2 regions of the Hylemonella sp. GW821-FHT12C09 genome follow, and region 1 is predicted to be linked to the other one. Evidence: riboswitches for the same ligand, from Rfam matches in the RefSeq annotation. Region 1 holds a riboswitch; the other holds the start of a gene.
What was found. Region 1 has a riboswitch for S-adenosylhomocysteine ahead of metH (methionine synthase). Riboswitches for the same ligand answer to the same signal wherever they lie in the genome.

Region 1 (4,414 bases):
GCTCAACTGGTCGATCGTCTGGATCGTCCTGAGCTTCCTCTTCAACGGGCTGCTCTGGTGGGCGGTACTTGAAACCTCGGGTTCGCGCGAGGTCGCCAACGAGAAGTCGCTCGAATTCCTGACCGGCTACCTCATCGAGAAAAGCCTGGCGGTCGACAACATCTTCGTTTTCCTGATGATCTTCACCTACTTCGCGGTGCCTCCGGCCTACCAGAAGCGGGTGCTGATGATCGGCATCATCGGGGCCATCGTGCTGCGCACGGTGATGATCCTGGTCGGCAGCTGGCTGCTGACGCAGTTCCACTGGATCCTCTACGTCTTCGGCGGTTTCCTGGTGCTTACCGGCATCAAGATGTGGTGGGCCGCCGGCAAGGAAGGCAGCCTGGACGACAACCCGGCGCTCAAGCTGCTGCGCCGCCTGATGCCGGTGAGCAAGGGCTTCGACGGAGAGAAGTTCTGGACCGTTGAAAACGGCAAACGCATCGCCACCCCGCTGCTGATGGTGGTGGCGCTGGTGGGACTGACCGACGTGATCTTTGCGGTGGACTCGATCCCGGCCATCTTCGCGATCACGCAGGATCCCTTCATCGTGCTAACGAGCAATGTGTTCGCCATCCTGGGCCTGCGTGCCATGTTCTTCCTGCTGCAGGCCGTGGCCGGCCGCTTCCACCTGCTGAACTACGGGCTGGCCGTGATCCTGGTCTTCATCGGGACGAAGATGATGCTGATCGACGTCTACAAGATCCCCGTGGCGCTTTCGCTGGCCGTGGTGGTGGGCATCCTGATCGTGACCATGGTCTGGAGCGTGCGAACGTCTTCCAGGCAGCCGGCGGACAAACGGGTAAGCTAAGCCCGCGGGCCCGGTCGGGGCCTGAAGCCCTTAGCCATGCAGATCGAAGAACTGCGCCGACGCCTGCGGGCGCTCGGTGCCAACCCCCGTCACGAGCACCGCGTGCTGCGCCTGTGGTCGCAGGCCTTGCCGCAGGACCACGGCAGCCGGCCGATCGAGAATTTCCTGCCGACCACGCTGCGCAGCGCCTTGCCGGCGCTTGAGCGCGAACTGACCGGCCTGACCACGCTGGTCTCCGAGCATCCGGGGGAGGACGGCTCGCACCGCCTGGTGGTGGCCCTGGCGGATGGCCAGCTGGTCGAGAGCGTGCTGCTGCCGCCCGGGCGCACCCCGGCCCTGTGCGTCTCCACCCAGGTCGGCTGCGCCGTGGGCTGCGTGTTCTGCATGACCGGCACGACCGGGCTGATCCGGCAGCTGGGCAGCGCCGAGATCGTGGCCCAGGTGGTGCTGGCGCGCACCCGCCAGCCGGTCAAGCGCGTGGTGTTCATGGGCATGGGCGAACCGGCCCATAACCTGGACAACGTGCTCGAGGCCATCGACCTGCTGGGCACGGCGGGCAATATCGGGCACAAGAACCTGGTCTTCTCGACGGTCGGCGACCCCCGCGTCTTCGAGGCCTTGCCGCTGGGGCGTGTGAAGCCCGCGCTGGCGCTTTCGCTGCACAGCACGCGCGCCGACCTGCGCGCCCAGCTGCTGCCGCGTGCGCCGCGCATTTCACCGGAAGAGCTGATCGAGGCCGGTGAGGCCTATGCACGTGCCAGCGGCTATCCGATCCAGTACCAATGGACCCTGCTGGCGGGCATCAACGACGGCGAGGAAGAAGTCGAAGGCCTGGTGCGGCTGCTGCACGGCAAGCACGCCATCCTCAACCTGATTCCCTACAACACGGTCGAAGGCCTGCCGTACCAACGGCCAGATCCCGAGCGGGCGCTCGCGTTGGCGCGCCGCTTGCATCAGCTCGGCATCCTGACCAAGCTGCGCCAGTCGGCGGGGCAGGACGTCGACGGCGGTTGTGGCCAGCTGCGCGCGCGGGCCGTGCAGGACAGGAGCGCACAGGCGCGTCGGGTGATTCCGGTGCAGGCGGTCCAGGGCTGAGGCTCATTCAGTACACACGAATGGCGTGGGGGTGCAATACCCCTTAAAATCGGTGCCATCCAAGGAGCGTTGCAGCAGCACAGACCGTGTTGTCAGGCTTGGATGTCCCAACGACGCTCACCTGCCATGGATCTTTTCAGGTGAGCCGCATGTCCGATATTTCCGTTCCCCCCATGAAGCTGTCCGGCCTGGAGCCGGTGCACATCGGCGCCGACAGCCTTTTCGTCAACATCGGTGAGCGCACCAATGTCACCGGTTCCAAGGCCTTCGCGCGTTTGATCCTCAACGGCCAGTTCGAGGAGGCGCTGGCGGTAGCGCGCCAGCAGGTGGAAAACGGCGCCCAGGTGATCGACATCAATATGGACGAGGCCATGCTCGACAGCCAGGCCGCCATGGTGCGTTTCCTGAACCTGATCGCCAGCGAACCCGATATTGCCCGCGTGCCCATCATGATCGACAGCTCCAAGTGGAGCGTGATCGAGGCCGGCCTGCGCTGCATCCAGGGCAAGGGCATCGTGAACTCCATCTCCATGAAGGAGGGGGTGGAAGAGTTCAAGCGCCAGGCGCGCCTCGTCAAGCGTTACGGCGCGGCCACCGTGGTGATGGCCTTCGATGAAAAAGGCCAGGCCGACACCTATGCGCGCAAGATCGAGATCTGCGAACGCGCCTACCGCATCCTGGTTGACGAGGTCGATTTCCCGCCCGAGGACATCATCTTCGACCCCAATATCTTCGCCATCGCCACCGGCATCGAGGAGCACAACAACTACGCGGTGGACTTCATCGAGGCCACGCGCTGGATCAAGCATCACCTGCCCGGTGCCAAGGTCAGCGGCGGCGTGTCCAACGTGTCCTTCAGCTTCCGCGGCAACGACCCGGTGCGCGAGGCCATCCACACGGTCTTCCTGTACCACGCCATCAAGGCCGGCATGGACATGGGCATCGTCAACGCGGGGATGGTGGGGGTCTACGACGACCTGGAGCCCGCCTTGCGTGAGCGCGTGGAAGACGTGGTGCTGAATCGCCGGCCCGATGCCGGTGAGCGCCTGGTGGAGATCGCCGAGACCGCCAAGGGCGCGGCCAAGGACGACAGCAAGAAGAACGAATGGCGCAACGGCACCGTGGCGCAGCGTCTGTCGCATGCGCTGGTGCATGGCATCACCGACCACATCACCACCGACACCGAAGAAGCCTACCAGGCCATCGTGGCCAAGGGCGGCCGCCCGCTGCACGTGATCGAGGGCCCGCTGATGGACGGCATGAACATCGTGGGCGACCTGTTCGGCGCCGGCAAGATGTTCCTGCCCCAGGTGGTCAAGAGCGCGCGTGTCATGAAGCAGGCCGTGGCCCACCTCATTCCCTATATCGAGGAAGAAAAGCGCCAGCAGCAGGCCGCCGGCCAGGACGTGCGGGCCAAGGGCAAGATCGTGATCGCCACGGTCAAGGGCGACGTGCACGACATCGGCAAGAACATCGTCACCGTGGTCCTGCAGTGCAACAACTTCGAGGTCATCAACATGGGCGTCATGGTGCCCTGCCACGAGATCCTGGCCATGGCCAAGGTCGAGGGGGCGGACATCGTGGGCCTGTCGGGCCTCATCACGCCCAGCCTGGAAGAGATGCAGTACGTGGCGGCCGAGATGCAGAAGGACGAACACTTCCGCATCAGGAAGATCCCCTTGCTGATCGGCGGTGCCACCACCAGCCGCGTGCACACGGCCGTGAAGATTGCGCCGCACTACGAAGGACCGGTGGTCTACGTCCCCGACGCCTCGCGCAGCGTGAGCGTGGCCCAGGGCCTGCTGAGCGACCAGGCCGCGCAGTACATCGCCGAACTCAACACCGATTACGACAAGGTACGCCAGCAGCACGCCAACAAGAAGCAGACACCGCTGTGGTCGCTGGACAAGGTGCGCGCCAACAAGACGCCGATCGTCTGGGACGGTTATGCGCCGACGAAGCCGAAATTCATCGGCCGGCGCGTGTTCAAGAACTTCGACCTGGCCGAGCTGGCCAAGTACATCGACTGGGGCCCCTTCTTCCAGACCTGGGACCTGGCCGGCCCCTTCCCGGCCATCCTCAAGGACGAGGTCGTGGGCGCGGAGGCGCAGCGGGTCTTCTCCGACGGCAAGCGCATGCTGCAGCGCCTGATCGAAGGCCGCTGGCTCACGGCCAACGCCGTGCTGGGCCTGTACCCGGCCAACAGCGTGAACGACGATGACATAGAGCTCTACACCGACGAGAGCCGCTATAACGTGGCCCTCACCTGGTACGGCCTGCGCCAGCAGACCGAGAAGCAGGTGGTGGACGGTGTCATGCGGCCGAGCCGCTGCCTGGCCGACTTCGTCGCGCCCAAGGGAACAGCGGCAGACTACGTGGGCGTGTTTGCGGTGACGGCCGGCATCGGCGTGGAGAAGAAGGAGAAGTACTTCATGGACGACCATGACGACTACTCCGCCATCATGCTCA
Region 2 (4,414 bases), on a different contig from region 1:
GTGCCGGGCAAGGGGCGCTCGGCGACAGACAGGATGGCGGAGCGATCGTGCCGGCTAGCCGGCAGGTCGGGGCCTGCAATGGCAGCAATTTTACCCGGGCAGCCCACGGCGGGGCGCTTGCCGGCGCTATAGTGCATTCGATGACGCCGGCACCGGTTTGCCGGGCGCACCGGCGCACTGGCGCTGAACACTGGAGAAGGACCTGCTGTCATGATGAATCCTGGCAAAAAGATGTGGATCGCCGCGCTGGCCGTGGCCAGCGTGCTCGGCAGCGTGCCCGCCAACGCCGGCCCTTATTCGGATGACCTGTCCAAGTGCCTGGTGCGCTCCACCGGCGACGCGGAAAAGCGGACCCTGGTGAAATGGATCTTTGCCGCCGTGGCGCTGCATCCCGAGGTGGCCGACATCTCGTCCGTCACGCCAGCGCAGCGCGCCGAGATGACCCGCAACACGGCCAAGATCTTCGAGAAACTGCTGGCCGATTCCTGCCGCACCGAAGTTCAGCAGGCTGTCCAGTACGAAGGCCCGCAGACCATCGGTTCGAGCTTTCAGGTGTTGGGCCAGGTGGCCGCGCGCGAGCTGTTCTCCAACCCGAACGTCGCTGCCAATATGGCCGATCTGGGCAAGTACATCGATCAGAAGCGCATCGCCGAAGCCATGGGCAAGGCACGCTGAAGCCGGGGCCAGACGAGCATGGGTCTGCAAGAGCTGTTGGGGATCGAACTCCCCCTGGTCCAGGCGCCCATGGCCGGTGTGCAGGGCAGTGCGCTGGCCATTGCGGTGTCCAATGCCGGGGGGCTGGGTTCCTTGCCCTGCGCCATGCTGGGGCCGGATGCGATGCGGGCCGAGCTGGACAAGATTCGCGCCCAGACCGACAAGCCCTACAACGTCAATTTCTTCTGCCATCGCCCGCCTGCGCCCGACCCGACGCGCGAGGCGCTGTGGCGACAAAACCTGGCCCATTACTACCGTGAGTTCGATGTCGACCCGGCCACCCTGTCCGCGGGGCCCGGTCGCCTGCCTTTTGATGCTGCTACGGCTGAACTGCTGGCCGAATTCAAGCCGCCGGTGGTGAGTTTCCATTTCGGCCTGCCCGATGAAGCTCTGCTGGCGCGCCTGCGCAGCTGGGGCGCCAAAGTCATCTCTTCGGCGACCACGGTGGACGAGGCGCGCTGGCTGGAAGCCCGCGGCGTGGACGTGATCATCGCCCAGGGGCTGGAGGCCGGCGGCCACCGCGGCATGTTCCTGAGCGATGACCTGAGCACCCAGCTCGGCACCTTCGCGCTGCTGCCGCAGGTCGTGCGTGCGGTGCAGGTACCGGTGGTGGCCGCCGGTGGCATCAGCGACGCAGCGGGTGTGCGGGCCGCCCTGGCGCTGGGCGCCGCTGGCGTGCAGGTGGGCACGGCCTACCTGCTGTGCCCCGAGGCCACCACCAGCGCCGTGCACCGGGCTGCCCTGCAGAGCCCTGCGGCCACCCATACGGCCCTCACTAATCTGTACACCGGACGTCCGGCGCGTGGCATCCTGACCCGGTTGATGCGCGAGCAGGGCCCGATGAACGCCCTGGCGCCGGCTTTCCCGCTGGCCACGGCGGCGGTGGCCCCACTGCGTGCCAGGGCGGAAGCTGCGGGCAGCGGGGACTTTTCTCCCCTCTGGGCTGGGCAAAACACCAGTGGGTGCCGTCCCGTGCCGGCGGCACAGCTCACGCGCGAGCTGGCCGGGTCCTGACCGACGGGGCTGCACAAAAGCGCCAGGCTCCGTATAATCACGCCTTTCCGAGGAGCGTTGCGGCTCGTCCCGCCTGTTTCACCAGGCCGACGGGTTAGGCTCGGAACCCAGGGCGGCATGCCCTGCCTTCCAACTGCGCTCACCCACCGTTTGCGGGGAGGTGAGTCCGCTCTCTCTGCGCATCCGGTGGCGTTCAACCTCGCTTTGAATTGGAGTCCACCATGAGTGCTGTTCTCAAACCCGCCCAGGATTACGTTGTTGCCGACATGTCGCTTGCCGACTGGGGCCGCAAGGAAATCAGGATCGCCGAAACCGAGATGCCTGGCCTGATGGCCATCCGCGAAGAATTCGCGGCCAAGAAGCCCCTGAAGGGCGCGCGCATCACCGGCTCCCTGCACATGACCATCCAGACCGCCGTGCTGGTGGAAACGCTGGAAGCCCTGGGCGCCGAAGTGCGCTGGGCCTCGTGCAACATCTACTCCACGCAAGACCACGCCGCTGCCGCCCTGGTGGCCAAGGGCACGCCCGTGTTCGCCTACAAGGGCGAGACCCTGAAGGACTACTGGGACTACACCCACCGCATCTTCGACTTCGGCCCCAAGGGCTCGGAAGGCGAAGGCCCGAACATGATCCTGGACGACGGTGGTGACGCCACGCTGCTGATGCACCTGGGCAAGAACGCCGAGAAGGATGCCGCGCTGATCGCCAACCCCAAGAGCGAGGAAGAGCGCGAGCTGTTCGCCGCCATCAAGGCCAAGCTGGCCGTGGACCCGACCTGGTACAGCCGCAAGGGCGCCAAGATCATCGGCGTGACCGAAGAGACCACCACCGGCGTGCACCGCCTCAAGGAAATGTCCGCCAAGGGCAGCCTGATGTTCCGTGCCATCAACGTGAACGACTCGGTGACCAAGAGCAAGTTCGACAATCTGTATGGCTGCCGCGAGTCGCTGGTGGACGGTATCAAGCGCGCCACCGACGTCATGATCGCCGGCAAGGTGGCCTGTGTGGCCGGCTACGGCGACGTGGGCAAGGGCTCGGCCCAGGCCCTGCGCGCCCTGAGCGCCCAGGTCTGGGTGACCGAGATCGACCCCATCAACGCCCTGCAGGCTGCCATGGAAGGCTACAAGGTCGTGACCATGGAATACGCCGCCGACAAGGCCGACATTTTCGTGACCTCCACGGGCAACAAGAGCGTCATCACCTATGAGCACATGGCCCAGATGAAGGACCAGGCCATCGTCTGCAACATCGGTCACTTCGACAACGAGATCGACGTGGCTGCGATCGAAGCCAAATGCAAATGGGAAGAGATCAAGCCCCAGGTGGACCATGTGATCTTCCCGGACGGCAAGCGCATCATCCTGCTGGCCAAGGGCCGCCTGGTGAACCTGGGCTGCGGCACGGGCCACCCGAGCTTCGTGATGAGCTCCTCCTTCGCCAACCAGACCATTGCCCAGATCGAGCTGTTCACGCACAGCGACTACTACGAGGCCGGCAAGGTCTACGTGCTGCCCAAGCACCTGGACGAGAAGGTGGCACGTCTGCACCTGAAGAAGGTCGGCGCCATGCTGACCGAGCTGAGCGACGAGCAGGCCGCCTACATCGGCGTGCCGAAGCAAGGCCCGTACAAGCCGGATACGTATCGTTATTGATGCGTGTTGACCAACTGCTGGTCCAGCGCCAGCTCGCCAGCACCCGCTCCCAGGCCCAGCGCCTGATCGCGGGTGGCGTCGAGTGGCTGCAGGGCGAGGCGTGGAAACGCGTCGTCAAGAACGGCGACGAGGTGCCCGACGATGCGCAGCTGCGCCTGCTCGACGACGCCGAAGCGCGCTATGTCTCGCGCGGCGGCCTCAAGCTGGAGGCCGCGCTCAAGCGCGTCGGTCTGTCGGTGCAGGGGCGCACCTGTCTGGATGTCGGCCAGTCCACCGGCGGCTTCACGGACTGCCTGCTGCAGGCCGGTGCCGCACGGGTGGTGGGGCTGGACGTCGGCCAGGCGCAACTGCACGCCAGCCTGCGCGACGATCCCCGCGTGCTTTGCATCGAGAAGGTCAATGCGCGTGACCCGGAGGCGATCGCCGAGGCCCTGGCCGATGACGAGGTGCTCGAGGCCGGTTTCGACCTGCTGGTGGGCGACCTGTCCTTCATCTCGCAGACCCTGGTGCTGCCGGCCGTCGTGCCGCTGCTCAAGTCCGGCGGCCACCTGCTGATGCTGGTCAAGCCGCAGTTCGAGCTGCAGCCGGGCCAGGTGGGCAAGGGCGGCATCGTGCGCGACACCGCCTTGTACCCGCTGATCGAGCAACGCCTGCGCGATGCCTGCTCCGCCCTGGACCTGGCGGTGCAGGACTGGTTCGACTCGCCCATCGAGGGCGGCGACGGCAACCGCGAATTTTTCATCCACGCCATCAAGTGAAGAGGCCCCGATGAGCCTGCAACAGCTGCCCCTGAGCATTGAGTTCTTTCCGCCCAAGACGCCCGAAGGTGTCGAGAAGCTGCGCGCCGTGCGTCAGCAGCTCAAGGCCTTGAAGCCCGAGTTCTGCTCGGTCACCTACGGGGCCGGTGGCTCCACCCAGGAAGGCACGTTTGCCGCGGTGCGCGAGATCCTCGCCGAGGGCATGGACGCGGCCTCGCACATCTCCTGCATCGGTGCCACCCAGGCCACCATGCGCGAGAACCTGGCCACCCTGAA

Region 2: it holds a riboswitch for S-adenosylhomocysteine, as region 1 does, so the genes downstream of both, ahcY (adenosylhomocysteinase) here and metH (methionine synthase) in region 1, are expected to answer to the same signal.

The regions. Positions count from the first base shown of each region.
Region 1 is NZ_JBXAQQ010000006.1:201,624-206,037, forward strand. It holds gene AC1RRP_RS11990 (TerC family protein) at 1-850, shown strand, start outside; gene AC1RRP_RS11995 (RNA methyltransferase) at 887-1,945, shown strand; S-adenosyl-L-homocysteine riboswitch at 2,001-2,071, shown strand; gene metH (methionine synthase) at 2,119-4,414, shown strand, end outside.
Region 2 is NZ_JBXAQQ010000004.1:199,396-203,809, forward strand. It holds gene AC1RRP_RS08875 (hypothetical protein) at 211-675, shown strand; gene AC1RRP_RS08880 (NAD(P)H-dependent flavin oxidoreductase) at 694-1,728, shown strand; S-adenosyl-L-homocysteine riboswitch at 1,772-1,876, shown strand; gene ahcY (adenosylhomocysteinase) at 1,950-3,380, shown strand; gene AC1RRP_RS08890 (TlyA family RNA methyltransferase) at 3,380-4,138, shown strand; gene metF (methylenetetrahydrofolate reductase [NAD(P)H]) at 4,149-4,414, shown strand, end outside.